One region of the Streptomyces sp. NPDC049813 genome, then DNA from elsewhere that is predicted to be linked to it. Evidence: predicted binding sites of a transcription regulator. Region 1 holds the regulator's gene; the other holds the start of a gene.
The links. The regulator HspR, encoded in region 1, represses chaperone genes until heat shock. The targets are predictions, from matches to a motif close to TTGAGNNNNNNNNNCTCAA.

Region 1 (7,390 bases):
AAGTATCAGCTGGAGGAATCGAAATGGCACGTGCGGTCGGCATCGACCTGGGCACGACTAACTCCGTCGTCAGCGTTCTCGAAGGCGGCGAGCCCACCGTCATCACCAACGCCGAGGGCGCCAGGACCACGCCGTCCGTCGTCGCCTTCGCCAAGAACGGTGAGGTGCTCGTCGGCGAGGTCGCCAAGCGCCAGGCGGTCACGAACGTGGACCGGACCATCCGCTCCGTCAAGCGCCACATGGGCACTGACTGGAAGATCGACCTGGATGGCAAGGACTTCAACCCGCAGCAGATCTCCGCGTTCATCCTGCAGAAGCTGAAGCGGGACGCGGAGTCGTACCTCGGCGAGAAGGTCACGGACGCGGTCATCACCGTCCCGGCCTACTTCAACGACTCGGAGCGCCAGGCGACGAAGGAGGCCGGCGAGATCGCGGGCCTGAACGTCCTGCGCATCGTGAACGAGCCGACGGCCGCCGCTCTCGCGTACGGCCTCGACAAGGACGACCAGACGATCCTCGTCTTCGACCTCGGTGGCGGCACCTTCGACGTGTCCCTCCTGGAGATCGGCGACGGCGTCGTCGAGGTGAAGGCCACGAACGGCGACAACCACCTCGGTGGTGACGACTGGGACCAGCGCGTCGTCGACTACCTGGTCAAGCAGTTCAACAACGGCCACGGCGTGGACCTCGCCAAGGACAAGATGGCGCTCCAGCGCCTGCGCGAGGCCGCCGAGAAGGCGAAGATCGAGCTCTCGTCCTCGACCGAGACCACGATCAACCTGCCCTACATCACGGCCTCCGCCGAGGGCCCGCTGCACCTGGACGAGAAGCTCACCCGCGCCCAGTTCCAGCAGCTCACGTCCGACCTGCTGGAGCGCTGCAAGACGCCGTTCCACAACGTCATCAAGGACGCGGGCATCCAGCTCTCCGAGATCGACCACGTCGTTCTCGTCGGTGGCTCGACCCGTATGCCCGCCGTCGCCGAGCTCGTCAAGGAGCTGACGGGCGGCAACGAGGCGAACAAGGGCGTGAACCCGGACGAGGTCGTCGCCATCGGCGCCGCCCTCCAGGCCGGTGTCCTCAAGGGCGAGGTCAAGGACGTCCTGCTGCTCGACGTCACCCCGCTCTCCCTCGGCATCGAGACCAAGGGAGGGATCATGACCAAGCTCATCGAGCGCAACACCACGATCCCGACCAAGCGTTCCGAGATCTTCACGACGGCCGAGGACAACCAGCCGTCGGTGCAGATCCAGGTCTACCAGGGCGAGCGCGAGATCGCGGCGTACAACAAGAAGCTCGGGATGTTCGAGCTGACCGGTCTGCCGCCGGCCCCGCGCGGTGTCCCGCAGATCGAGGTCGCCTTCGACATCGACGCCAACGGCATCATGCACGTGACCGCCAAGGACCTCGGCACGGGCAAGGAGCAGAAGATGACCGTCACCGGTGGCTCCTCGCTGCCGAAGGACGAGGTCAACCGGATGCGCGAAGAGGCCGAGAAGTACGCGGAGGAGGACCACGCCCGCCGCGAGGCCGCCGAGTCGCGCAACCAGGGCGAGCAGCTCGTCTACCAGACGGAGAAGTTCCTCAGCGACAACGCGGACAAGGTCCCCGGTGACGTGAAGACCGAGGTCGAGGAAGCCGTCGGCGAGCTGAAGGAGAAGCTCAAGGGCGAGGACACGGCCGAGATCCGCACCGCCACCGAGAAGGTCGCCGCGGTCTCCCAGAAGCTGGGCCAGGCCATGTACGCGGACGCGCAGGCCGCCGGCGCCGAGGGCGCTGCCCCGGGCGCCGAGGGCGCCGAGGGCCCGAACATGTCCAAGGACGACGACGTCGTCGACGCCGAGATCGTCGACGACGAGAAGGACCAGAAGGGTGGCGCCGCCTGATGACGGAGGAGACCCCGGGCCTGGGCGGCGAGAGCGCCGAGCAGCCTGACGTCCCCTCCGGCGCCGCCGACGACGCTGCGCCGAAGGCCCCCGAGCCCTCCACCCAGGAGGGCCCGGAGGCCCCGGCCGGGGACGCGAGCAAGGAGACCGAGCAGGACGCGGGCCTGACGGCCCAGCTGGACCAGGCACGTGCCGCGCTCACCGAGCGCACCACGGACCTCCAGCGCCTGCAGGCCGAGTACCAGAACTACCGGCGCCGGGTGGAGCGGGACCGCGTGCAGGTCAAGGAGATCGCGGTCGCGAACCTCCTGACCGAGCTGCTGCCCATCCTCGACGACGTCGGCCGGGCCCGTGAGCACGGCGAGCTGGTCGGCGGCTTCAAGTCCGTCGCCGAGTCGCTGGAGACGGTCGCGGCCAAGCTGGGCCTCCAGCAGTTCGGCAAGGAGGGCGAGCCCTTCGACCCGATGGTCCACGAGGCCCTGATGCACAGCTACGCGCCGGACGTCACCGAGACGACGTGTGTGGCGATCCTGCAGCCGGGTTACCGGATCGGCGAGCGCACCATCCGCCCCGCGCGGGTGGCGGTGGCCGAGCCGCAGCCGGGCGCGCAGGCCGGCACGGCCGACGCGGCGGACGCCTCCGAGGCGGACGCGGAGAAGGAGAGCGGTGGCCCGGACGAGGGCTGACGTGATCCGCGGAGCAACTGATGTGAGTGAGGAGGGACGTCGAGGCCGATGAGCACCAAGGACTTCATCGAGAAGGACTACTACAAGGTCCTCGGCGTCCCCAAGGACGCCACCGACGCCGAGGTCAAGAAGGCGTACCGCAAGCTCGCCCGGGAGAACCACCCGGACGCCAACAAGGGCAACGAGAAGGCGGAGGAGCGCTTCAAGGAGATCTCCGAGGCGAACGACGTCCTGGGGGACCCCAAGAAGCGCAAGGAGTACGACGAGGCGCGCGCCCTGTTCGGCAACGGCGGGTTCCGGCCGGGACCCGGCGGGGCCGGCGGCGGCACGTTCAACTTCGACCTGGGCGACCTCTTCGGAGGCGGCGCCCAGGGCCAGGGCGGCTCCGGCGGGTTCGGCGGCGGCATCGGCGATGTCTTCGGCGGCCTGTTCAACCGGGGCGGCGCGGGCGCGGGTACGCGTACGCAGCCGCGCCGCGGCCAGGACATCGAGTCCGAGGTGTCGCTGAGCTTCACCGAGGCGGTGGACGGCGCGACGGTTCCGCTGCGCATGTCCTCCCAGGCGCCCTGCAAGGCGTGCTCCGGCACCGGCGACAAGAACGGCACGCCGCGGGTGTGCCCGACCTGCGTCGGCACCGGGCAGGTCTCGCGGGGCGGCGGTGGCGGCTTCTCCCTCACCGACCCGTGCGTGGACTGCAAGGGGCGCGGCCTCATCGCCGAGACCCCCTGCGAGGTCTGCAAGGGCTCGGGCCGTGCCAAGTCCTCGCGCACCATGCAGGTCCGCATCCCGGCCGGGGTCGCGGACGGGCAGCGCATCCGGCTGCGCGGCAAGGGCGGACCCGGTGAGCGGGGCGGCCCCGCGGGCGACCTGTACGTGGTCGTCCACGTCGCCGCGCACCCCGTCTTCGGCCGCAAGGGCGACAACCTCACGGTGACCGTGCCCGTCACGTTCACCGAGGCGACGCTCGGCGGCGAGGTCAAGGTGCCCACGCTCGGCGGTCCCGCCGTCACCCTGAAGCTGCCCCCGGGCACGCCGAACGGGCGGACGATGCGGGCCCGCGGCAAGGGAGCCGTCCGCAAGGACGGCACGCGCGGAGACCTCCTCGTCACGGTCGAGGTGGCCGTCCCCGAGGAGCAGGATCTTTCCGACGAGGCCCGTTCGGCCCTGGAGTCGTACCGCAAGGCGACTGAGGACACCGATGTGCGGGCAGAACTGTTTCAGGCCGCGAAGGGAGCTTGAGCGAGATGGACGGCCGGCGTCGCACGAACCCGTACGAACTCACCGAGGAAACCCCGGTGTACGTCATTTCGGTGGCGGCCCAGCTTTCCGGCCTGCACCCGCAGACCCTGCGGCAGTACGACCGCCTCGGCCTGGTCTCCCCGGGCCGCACGGCGGGCCGTGGCCGCCGCTACTCGGCCCGCGACATCGAACTGCTGCGCACCGTGCAGCAGTTGTCGCAGGACGAGGGGATCAATCTCGCCGGCATCAAGCGCATCATCGAGCTGGAGAACCAGGTGGCGGCGCTCCAGTCCCGGGTGGCGGAGCTCTCCGCCGCGGTGGACGGCGCCGCGGCCGCCATGCAGCAGCGTGAAGCGGCGGTGCACGCCTCGTACCGCCGTGACCTGGTCCCGTACCAGGAGGTGCAGCAGACCAGCGCACTGGTGGTCTGGCGCCCCAAGCGGCCCCAGGACTGACCTGGACGCAGTCGTACCTGTGAAGGGGCCCGGAGTTCATGAACTCCGGGCCCCTTCGCGTGCGCTCAGGCGTACGTGTACACGGGGGCCGACTCTCTGCCCTCGTCGTCGACGCTCACCACGTAGAAGGGCCCGGAGGCGGCCGTGAAGGCCACCGTCCCGCCCTGCGGGTAGGCCGTGGCGGCCAGGGTCCATGCGGCCGGGTCGGGGTAGCGGTGGGCGTAGACGCGGTAGCTCTGGCCCATGTCGCCCGACCCGGCGTCCCACGAGATCCGGACCTTGTCCCCGCGGACCTGCGCCGTCACCCCGGCCGGCCGCGGAGCCGCGCCCGGCGCGGGGCGGGCGGCGGTCACCGGCGCCGAGACACCGGAGCGCTGCCCCGAGGCGTCGACCGCCTCGACGGTGTAGGTGACGCTCACGCCCCAGGCGGCCTGCGCGTCGGTGAAGCCGGTGCCGTACACGGACTCGGGCCCGTCCGGGTCCTGCTGCCCCTCGGGCTCGGCCCACACCTCGTAGTGGTCGACGTGGTCCGAGGAGGCCTGCCAGCGCACGGTGTTGCCCGCGGTCGTGCCCAGGGCCGTGAGGTCCGCGGGGACGCTCGGCGGTGAGGCGTCCGGGGTCTCCACGTACCAGTCGTCACCGCCGCCGGGCGGCAGCTCGTTCCCCGCCCGGTCGACCGCCCGCAGGCTGTACGCGTACGTGTTCCCGGAGGCCGGGAGGTGATCGGTCGTCGTGGTCGCTGTCAGGAGCGCGGCGCCGCTGACGAGGGCCCACTCCCCGCCCTCGGCGCCCCCGCCGTCCCCGCCGTCCCCGACGTCACGCCGGTAGAGCCGGTACCCGGCGAGGTCGTCCTCGGTGTTCGCGTCCCAGCTGACGGTGGCGGTCTCGGTCCCCGCGTCGTACAACACCTGGAAGCCGGTCGGCAGGCCGGGAGCGGGATCGTCCTCGTGGGCGGCGCCCGCGCTGTGGCTGTGCGGGAGCGCGGCCGCGGTGGTGGCGGCGGGGCCGAGCAGGAGCGTGACGCCGAGGGCGGCCAGGGCGGCGGCGCCGGCGGATCTGCGTGAGGTCATGCCGCGTAAGACCCATGGCGGCCTCGCACGGTTGTGCGGCCCCGCCGGGCCATGGCGCAGGATGGGGGTATGACCGAGATCCGTACCCCCCGCCTCCTGCTGCGCCGCTGGTCGCCCGATGACGACCTCGCCCCGCTCGCCGACATCCAGGCCGACCCGGCCGTGATGCAGCACATCGGCGACGGCGCCCCGCTCTCCCTCGACGAGACCGCCGAGTCCATCGAGCGCTGGGAGGACGAGTGGGACGACGAGGGGTTCGGCGTCTTCGCCGTCGAACTCCTCGGCTCCGGCGAGCTGGCGGGCGCGGTCGGCCTCTACGTCCCCGACGCCCCGCCGCAGATCGCCGACCACATCGGCATCCAGTGGCGCCTCGGCCGCCAGTTCTGGGGCCAGGGGTACGCCTCGGAGGCCGCGCAGGCGTCCCTCGAGTTCGCCCTCCAGGACCGCGGGATCGACCGCGTCGTCGCGGCCGTCCCGGACGGCGACACGTCCTCCCCGAAGGTCCTGGCCAAGCTGGGCATGGCCCAGACCGGCCAGACGAACGGGATCCGGCTCTACGCCATCGACCTGACCGAGTTCCAGGGCTGACCGCCCAGGAACTCCGCCCAGGCGGCGCCGTTGAGTCGCAGAGGTGCGTGGTGCCGGGGGCGTGGGCGTCTTCTGCACAGTCCCCCTCACTGCCGCGCAGTAGGTCAGGTGATCCGGTGCTCCCATCGCAGGGAAGGGGCCTGGTCGATCCAGTACAGGTGGGACGCGGGCGTCACGCGAAGCCGTACGGAGTCGATCTCCGGCGCCCCGGCGTCCTGCCACGCGACGAGGGCACGTTCCACGTCGTCCCACAGGGCCACCGGGCCGCCCTGGCGGACGGTCCAGCTCTCGTCGTCGATGAGGAACTCGGCGAACGACTCCCTCTCCGGATCGAACAGGTACCGCAAGGGCGACCCGTCACTGTCCGTCGCGCGGACGAACTGAGCACTGGGCGTCGCCTCCTCCGCAAGGAAGGCGGGCATCCACTCCTCCAGGACAAGAGGAGATACCTGAGTACGTCGCTCACGGTCCGCGTACGCGGTCCGGGCTGAGAGATCGCCAGCCACCGGGACCACCGCCTGGGCCCGCGCGTGCATGAAGGAGGAGCGCCCGACGATCGAGCCCTCGGCGGTGCCGTCATCGCCGACAGTCAGTTTCGCGAGGCCGGTTCCCCACGACCACGAGCCGACCGTACCGAGGACGACGCCTCCGGGTCTCGTCTGCCTGATCCACGCGTACGGGATGCGGCGGACCGCGCAGGTGGCGATGGTTCGGTCGTACGGTGCCCGGAACGGGTGGCCCAGGAGTCCGTCGCCCGTTGCTGTCCACGTCGAGAAGCCGGCGGCTTCGAGAGCGGCATCGGCGCGTGCCGCCACTTGTGCGTCGACCTCGACCGTGGCGACGTTGTCCTCCCCGAGGTAGTGGCACATCAGGGCGGTGGAGTAGCCGGTGCCCGTGCCGATCTCCAGGACTCGGTGGCCCGTCGCGAGGTCCAGGGTCTCGATCATGCCGACGACGGTGGCCGGGTCGGTCGAGGAGGACGTGGGCACGCCTATGACGGATTCGTCGGCCTGGTCGGCGGTGAGGTGGCCGTCGAGCTGGGTGGTGAGGGTGTCGACGCCGTATGCGATCTTCAGCCACTCGTCCGGGTCCGTGTCGGCGGTGGTGACGGGCCGCCAGGTTCGCCCTTCGTCCAGGAAGACTCCCGGGCGCAGGAACCGCTCACGGGGGACGGCTTCGACGGCCGCACGCAGCCAGGGGGATTTCAGTACACCTCCGTTCGTGAGCACGGTCGCCAAGCGACGTCGCTCGGATGCCGGGTCGGTCATCGTCGGTCTCCCTGCACGAGTAGGTCGGCGAAGGCCGTGGACATCGGGAGGCCGGTCTCGGTCTCCAGCCACCCCCACTGTCCGTTGGGATTCAGTTCCAGCCACCAGTAGTCCCCCTCGCGGTCGACCGCGAGGTCGAAGCTCCCCGATACCAGATCCAGTCGGTTCAGGTAGGCATGCAGGCCCTTGGCCACCCGG
Region 2 (7,390 bases), on a different contig from region 1:
CGCGTAGCCCACACCGTGCACGGTGCGGATGCGTTCGGCGCCGATCTTGCGGCGCAGTGCCTTGATGTGGCTGTCGACGGTGCGGGTGCCCGAGGCGTCCGCCCAGTCCCACACCTCGGCGAGCAGCTGCTCGCGGGAGAGGACGGCGCGCGGGGTGTTCGCCAGGCAGACCAGGAGGTCGAACTCGGTCGGCGTCAGGTGCACGTCCTCGCTGCGCACCCGGACGCGGCGCTGCGCGTGGTCGATCTCCAGCTCGCCCAGGCGCAGGATGCCGCTGCGCGGGGTCGCCGCGGCGATGGCCGCGCGCTCGACCCGGCGCAGCAGGACGTGGACCCGCGCCGCCAGCTCCCGCATGGAGAACGGCTTGGTCATGTAGTCGTCGGCGCCGACGCCGAGCCCGACCAGCATGTCCGTCTCGTCGTCGCGCGCCGTCAGCATCATGACCGGGACCGGCCGGGCCGCCTGCACGCGGCGGCAGACCTCGAGGCCGTCGAAGCCGGGCAGCATGATGTCGAGGATCAGCAGGTCGGGCTGCCATGCCTCGGCGGTGTCCACCGCCGCCGGTCCGTCCTGTGCGGTTTGCACGAGGAATCCCTCGGCCCGCAGCCGGGCGGCGATGGCGTCCACGATCGTCGGGTCGTCCTCGACGACGAGGACCCGTCGCTGGGCGCCCGGCGTCGCCGTGCTGCCGTTGTGGGAGGTGTGTGTCTGCTCCATCGCCCCGCCCCTGAATGCGCGCCGTCCTGACGCGCTTGACGCTTGAATGATCTGGGTTTCGGACGTCAGCGTACGGGGAGTTACCGCCGGTCGGCTACGCGGCCCGTACTGCGAGGTGCACCACGTCGGGTACGCCTCGGACAACGGGGATCTCTTCGGTGCGGACCGCCCGGAATCCGGCATTCCGCAAGGTTCCTTCGAAATTTGCGGAGGGCTGTGCGGACCAGACGGCCAGGACGCCGCCGGGGGTGAGGCGGGCCTGGCAGGCGGCCAGACCGGCGGGGGAGTAGAGGCTGTCGTTGTCCTCGGTGACGGTCCAGTCCGGGCCGTTGTCGATGTCGAGGCAGAGGGCGTCGTAGGTCTCGGAGGCCTCGTGCAGGTGGCGCACCAGGTCGGCCCGGACGATCTCCGTACGGGGGTCGGCGACCGCCTCGGCGGAGAGGTGGCGCAGGGGGCCGCGCAGGTGCCAGTCGATGATGGCCGCCTCGCGTTCGACGACCGTGATCCGGCCCCAGCGGGGGTCGTTGGCGGCGTGGGCCAGCGAGAACCCGACGCCGAGTCCGCCGATGAGCAGGCTCGGCCGCGGTCGGCCCTGCGGCAGCTCGGCCAGCGCGGCGTCGATCAGCAGCCGCTCCGAGCGGCCGTCGGAGGTGTCCATCAGGAAGGTGCCGTTGGCGATGATCTGCAACAGGTCGCCGTGGCGGCGCAGGACGACCTCGCCGTGGGGGCCGGAGCGGCGGTCCAGGACGGTCGGAGGTTCCGTGGGAAGGCTGTCGGGCATGGGGTCATTGTGGTGGGCCGCGCGGTCGCCCGGGGCGGAGTTCGAGGCGGACGCCGTGGGCCCCTGGGAGGTTGCTGTGAATCTGGTCACATGTGCTGCCGGGCGGGGTCCTCGGTACCGGTCGGTGCCGGTTCTGGGATAGATCTTCCGGTGCGCACCTGCGCGACGCGGAACGGGGCGAAGGGGTTGCGGCACGTGAAACCAGGCGTGACGGCCGAGCCGGAGGTGCCGGAGGTGCCGGGTTCGGGTGTGAGGGGGGCCGGCGCCGTGGTCGCGGGCGGGCTGGTGGCCGATGGTCTGCCCGTGGCTCCCGTGGCTCCCGTGGCTCCCGTGGCTCCCGTGGCTCCCGTGGCTGGTGGGCCTGTGGCGCCTGTCGCCGTGGCCGGTGTGCCCGCGGCGCCTGTGCTCGTGGCCGGTGCGCCCGCGACGCCTGTCGTCGTGGCCGGTGTGCCTGGGGCGCCTGTCGTCGCCGTGGCCGGTGCGCCCGCGGCGTTTGTGCCCGTGCCAGGTGCGCCCGCGGTGTTTGTGCCCGTGGCCCGTGGGGCCGTTGGTGGGGCGCCGGTGGGCGGGGTTCCGGCGCAGGTGGGGCCCCCGGCACTGGAGAGCGTGCCGCGGCGTCGGCCCCGGTGGGTGCGCGCGGCGGTGCGGGCGCTGCCCAGCCCGGGCGGGACGCCGTTCACCTTTGCGTACGGGGTGGTGCTCGCCGGTACCTCGTTGTTCATGGAGTGCGCCGACCCGGACACCGTCGCCGCCCTGCTCCAGGCGTCCAGCACGGATGTCGCGCATCTGGTGCGGTCGCCCGTGGTGGCGCTCGGGGCCAGCGCGCTGTGGATCGCGGGCGGGGTCACCTCGCCGCTCGTGCTCGCCTTCCTCGTGGTGCTGAGCGCGCTGGAGCGGCGGACCGGCGGCCGGACCACCGCCGCCGTCTTCCTGCTCGGGCACGTCCTGGCGACCCTGGCCACCGAGATCCCGGTGGGCCTCTCGGTGATGGCGGGCCACCTGCCCGACACCTCGCTGCACCGGCTCGACTACGGCATCAGCTTCGGCGTGGCCGCGAGCGTCGGGGCGCTGGCCGGACTGCTCACGCCCTGGCCACGGTGGCTGGTGCTCGGCGCGTTCACGGCGATGCTCGTCGCTGACCTGCTCACGTTCACCGACCCGATGACGAGCTGGGGCCACCTGCTGGCCCTGGGCGTCGGCCTCACGACCTGGCCGCTGCTGCGGCCCCTGGCCCGCGCGCCCCGCACCGCACGCCGCGGCACCCCGCCCGGGTGAGGAACCGCGGCGCAAGGACGCGGGCCGCTCAGCCCGCCGTACCGAGGTGCTTGGCGTTGGTCAGCGGGGCCACGATGTGCCAGCCCACCGCCTCGTAGAGGAGGCGGCCCTCGGGGGTGCAGGCGAGGACGGCGCGGGTGGCGCCCTGGGCGGCGGCCGCCGCGTGCAGGGTGGTCATGACGACCCGGCCGAGCCCCTTGCGGCGGTGGTGCTCGGACGTCTCGATCTGGTCGACGACCGCGCTCGCGCCGGTCGGCGCGGTCTGCCCGGCGGCGGCGAACGCCCCGTCCGCGTCGGTGACCAGGACCCGGACCACGCCCCAGCGGCTCCAGCTGTGCAGCCGGTACCCCGCGGGGACGGCGGCGGGCTCGGCGGTGGGCGTCAGGGCCGTCGCCATGAGGAAGTCGCCCGAGCCGTACGGCTCCCACTCCGGGCCGAGCCAGGGCAGGACGCGCTCGGGCTCGGCGAACACCTTGAGGTGGGTGTCGCGGGCCCGGGTCGCCCCGGCCACCTTGCGGACGTCCTCCTCGCGCACCCCGTCACCCGTCGCGCCGAGGACGTGCCTGCCCGGCTGCTGCGGCCGGCCCACGACGACCGTGTAGCCCCACGGCTCCACCAGCGGCGGCGCGGCCCCGCGCGAGAGGACCCAGCCGTCGACCCACTCGCGTACGAGATCCTCGCCCGCCATGTGCCCCACCCCAACCTGTCCGTGCCGGTCCGCCGCTGCCGCTCCGTCGGTTCCGGCCATGTGATGCCATGTAATGGCCGCTATCGGTCTGCGTACCTTACGTGGGTGCGATTCCGGCGGGACAGAGGTGATCGCTCAGAGCGAACGCATGACGGGGAACATTCGGAGGCACCCAAGCATTGAGTCGACATAGCTCAACTTGACTGCCGAAGGGGAGATCATGGCTTCGACGTCCACATCGCTCACCCTGCCTGTGCTGCCGCTCGACGACGAGGTCGTGCTGCCCGGCATGGTGGTGCCCCTGGACCTGAACGACACGGACGTACGCGCCGCCGTGGAGGCCGCCCAGGCCGCCGCGCGCTCCGACGGCGACAGCAAGCCGAAGGTGCTGCTTGTTCCGCGCATCGACGGCACGTACGCGAACACCGGGGTGCTCGGCACCGTCGAGCAGGTGGGACGCCTCGCCGACGGCGACCCCGGCGCCCTGATCCGCGGCCGCGGCCGCGTGCGGATCGGCGCGGGCACCACCGGACCCGGCGCCGCCCTGTGGGTGGAGGGCCTGACCGTCGAGGAGGAGGTGCCCGAGCCGCTGCCCGGCGCCGTCACCGAGCTGGTCAAGGAGTACAAGGCGCTCGCCACGAACTGGCTGAAGAAGCGCGGCGCCTGGCAGGTCGTGGACCGCGTCCAGCAGATTGACGACGTCTCCGTCCTCGCCGACAACTCCGGCTACTCGCCCTTCCTCACCACCGACCAGAAGATCGAACTCCTGGAGACCGCCGACCCGGTCGCCCGCCTCAAGCTCGCCACCGAGCAGCTGCGCGAGCACCTCGCCGAGCAGGACGTCGCCGAGTCCATCGCCAAGGACGTCCAGGAAGGCGTCGACAAGCAGCAGCGCGAGTTCCTGCTGCGGCGCCAGCTCGACGCGGTCCGCAAGGAGCTGCGCGAGATCAACGGGGAGGCCGAGGGGGAGGAGTCCGACGACTACCGCGCCCGCGTCGAGGCCGCCGACCTGCCCGAGAAGGTCCGCGAGGCCGCCCTCAAGGAGGTCGAGAAGCTGGAGCGCTCCAGCGACCAGTCCCCCGAGGGCTCCTGGATCCGCACCTGGCTCGACACCGTGCTCGAACTGCCGTGGACCGAGCGGACCGAGGACGCCTACGACATCAAGGGCGCCCAGGAGATCCTCGACGCCGAGCACGCGGGCCTTGAGGACGTGAAGGAGCGCATCACCGAGTACCTGGCCGTGCGCAAGCGGCGCGGCGACCGCGGGCTCGGCGTCGTCGGCGGCCGCCGCGGCGGCGCGGTGCTCGCCCTCGTCGGCCCGCCCGGCGTCGGCAAGACCTCGCTCGGCGAGTCCGTCGCCCACGCGATGGGCCGCAAGTTCGTCCGCGTCGCCCTCGGCGGCGTCCGCGACGAGGCGGAGATCCGCGGCCACCGCCGTACGTACGTGGGGGCGCTGCCGGGCCGCATCGTGCGGGCGATCAAGGAGGCCGGGTCGATGAACCCGGTGGTCCTGCTCGACGAGATCGACAAGGTCGGCTCCGACTTCCGCGGCGACCCCGCCGCGGCCCTGCTCGAAGTCCTCGACCCGGCGCAGAACCACACCTTCCGCGACCACTACCTGGAGGTCGAACTCGACCTGAGCGACGTCGTCTTCCTGGCGACGGCGAACGTCCTGGAGGCCATCCCCGAGGCGCTGCTCGACCGCATGGAACTGGTGCGGCTCGACGGGTACACCGAGGACGAGAAGGTCGTCATCGCCCGCGACCACCTGCTCCCGCGCCAGCTGGAGCGGGCCGGTCTGGAGAAGGACGAGGTCACACTCGACGAGAGCGCGCTGCGCAAGCTCGCCGGCGAGTACACGCGGGAGGCCGGCGTCCGCAACCTGGAGCGGTCCGTCGCCCGGCTGCTGCGCAAGGTCGCGGCCCAGCACGAACTGGGCGACCGGGAGCTGCCGTTCACGGTGACCGACGCCGAGCTGCGCTCCCTCATCGGACGGCCGCACCACGTGCCCGAGTCGGCGCAGGACCCGGCCGAGCGGCGCACGGCGGTGCCGGGTGTCGCGACCGGGCTCGCGGTGACCGGCGCGGGCGGTGACGTGCTCTTCGTCGAAGCCTCGCTGGCCGACCCGGAGACGGGCGCGGCCGGACTGACCCTCACCGGTCAGCTCGGTGACGTGATGAAGGAGAGCGCGCAGATCGCCCTGTCGTTCCTGCGCTCCCACGGGGCCGAACTGGAGCTGCCCGTCGCCGATCTGAAGGAGCGCGGCGTGCACATCCACTTCCCCGCGGGCGCGGTGCCCAAGGACGGGCCGAGCGCGGGTGTCACCATGACGACCGCTCTCGCCTCGCTGCTCAGCGGGCGCCTGGTCCGTACGGACGTGGCGATGACCGGTGAGGTGTCGCTGACCGGCCGGGTGCTGCCCATCGGCGGCGTGAAGCAGAAGCTGCTCGCCGCGCACCGGGCGGGGATCACCACGGTGATCATCCCGAAGCGGAACGAGGCGGATCTGGACGATGTGCCCGCCGAGGTGCTGGAGAAGCTGGACGTGCACCCGGTGACAGATGTGCGGCAGGTGCTTGAGCTGGCCCTCGCGCCGGCTTCGGCGGGGCTGGAGGTTCCGGTCGCGGCGTGACGGGTGCGGCCGGATGGTGAAGGCCCGGGCTCCCCTGGGGGCCCGGGCCTTCGCGTGCGGTGCGGGGCTTCAGCGTGGTGCGCTTGTGCTGACGCGGGGTTGTGCGTGCCGTCGCGGGGCTCTGCCCCGGCCCCCGGTCCTCAATCGCCGGACGGGCTTGATTTGTGCTCCGGGCCGGCTTGATCTGCGCGCCGGGCGGGCTGGATGTGTCAGCCGTTCGCCAGGGCCTGGACGCGGTCGAGCGCGCCGTTGAACTTGTTGTGGTCGCCGACCGTCGGGCCGCTCGACGTGTACTGCCAGATCGTCTGGAAGCCCCAGCCCGCGGGCAGCGTGCCGACGGTCGAGGCGTAGCGGGCGATCCACAGCGGGTTCGTGGCGCCGAACGCCGCGGAGTTGCCCGTGCACTGGGTCCACCAGCTGGTCGCCGTGTAGATCACGGCGTCGCGGCCGGTGCGCGCCTTGTACTGGTTCACGAAGTCGCGGATCCACGTGACCATCCCGGCGGCCGTCTTGCCGTAGCACGCGGCGCCGTACGGGTTCCACTCGATGTCGAGCACGCCCGGCAGCGTCCGGCCGTCCTTGGACCAGCCGCCTCCGTGGTCCACGAAGTAGTTCGCCTGCGTCGCGCCGTTCGTGGTGTCCGGGGTCGCGAAGTGGTACGCGCCGCGGATCATGCCCACGTTGTACGAACCGTTGTACTGCTGGGCGAAGTACGGGTTCGTGTAGTACGTGCCCTCGGTGGCCTTGGCGTAGGCCCACTTCACGCCGCTGTTCCAGAGGGTCGACCAGGCGACGTTGCCCTGGTGGCTGCTGACGTCGACGCCCTCCGTCTGGGCGGCGCGGCCGACCGGGCCCTGGCCGGTGTCGCCGTCGTGCGCGGCGACCCCCATGCCCAGGTGGGCCGTGCCGCGGGCGGGCACGTCGGCGGCCTGCGCGGTGCCCGGCAGGGCGAACAGGAGGGAGAGGGCGGCGAACAGGGCGCCTGCGACGACGCCTCTGCGCTGGGTGGAACCGGGTCTGTGCACGGGCATGGCATGCCTCCATGAAGGCCGTGGGGGACCAGCGCGGCGCTGATCGGGGACCTGTGCTGGGTGTGCGACCTGTCGACATGCCCGGCCGGCCGCGACACGGGCCGTACTGGTATGGACATGCCATGCATGACGCTACGCAGGTAGACCCGGGGGAGGGAAGAGGGGCCGGATGGTGCCGTTGGTCTACTCCTGCGAAATACTGACGGAGCTGCGGTGATGGCGGCGGTTGGCGAAAACTTTCAGAACTGGGAAACCCGGGGAAACTC

Region 2: lon (endopeptidase La) is a predicted target of HspR. The motif match lies at 3,641-3,659, and genes of this name have one in related genera.

What each region holds. Positions count from the first base shown of each region.
Region 1 covers NZ_JBITLI010000006.1:102,612-110,001, reverse strand. The annotation lists gene dnaK (molecular chaperone DnaK) at 24-1,886, shown strand; gene grpE (nucleotide exchange factor GrpE) at 1,886-2,572, shown strand; gene dnaJ (molecular chaperone DnaJ) at 2,621-3,811, shown strand; gene ACIBW6_RS15415 (heat shock protein transcriptional repressor HspR) at 3,817-4,266, shown strand; gene ACIBW6_RS15410 (hypothetical protein) at 4,332-5,336, opposite strand; gene ACIBW6_RS15405 (GNAT family N-acetyltransferase) at 5,406-5,924, shown strand; gene tgmC (ATP-grasp peptide maturase system methyltransferase) at 6,029-7,192, opposite strand; gene tgmB (ATP-grasp ribosomal peptide maturase) at 7,189-7,390, opposite strand, start outside.
Region 2 covers NZ_JBITLI010000004.1:24,237-31,626, reverse strand. The annotation lists gene ACIBW6_RS10540 (response regulator transcription factor) at 1-717, opposite strand, end outside; gene ACIBW6_RS10535 (spermidine synthase) at 812-1,498, opposite strand; gene ACIBW6_RS10530 (rhomboid-like protein) at 2,105-2,773, shown strand; gene ACIBW6_RS10525 (GNAT family N-acetyltransferase) at 2,802-3,461, opposite strand; gene lon (endopeptidase La) at 3,682-6,093, shown strand; gene ACIBW6_RS10515 (lysozyme) at 6,303-7,124, opposite strand.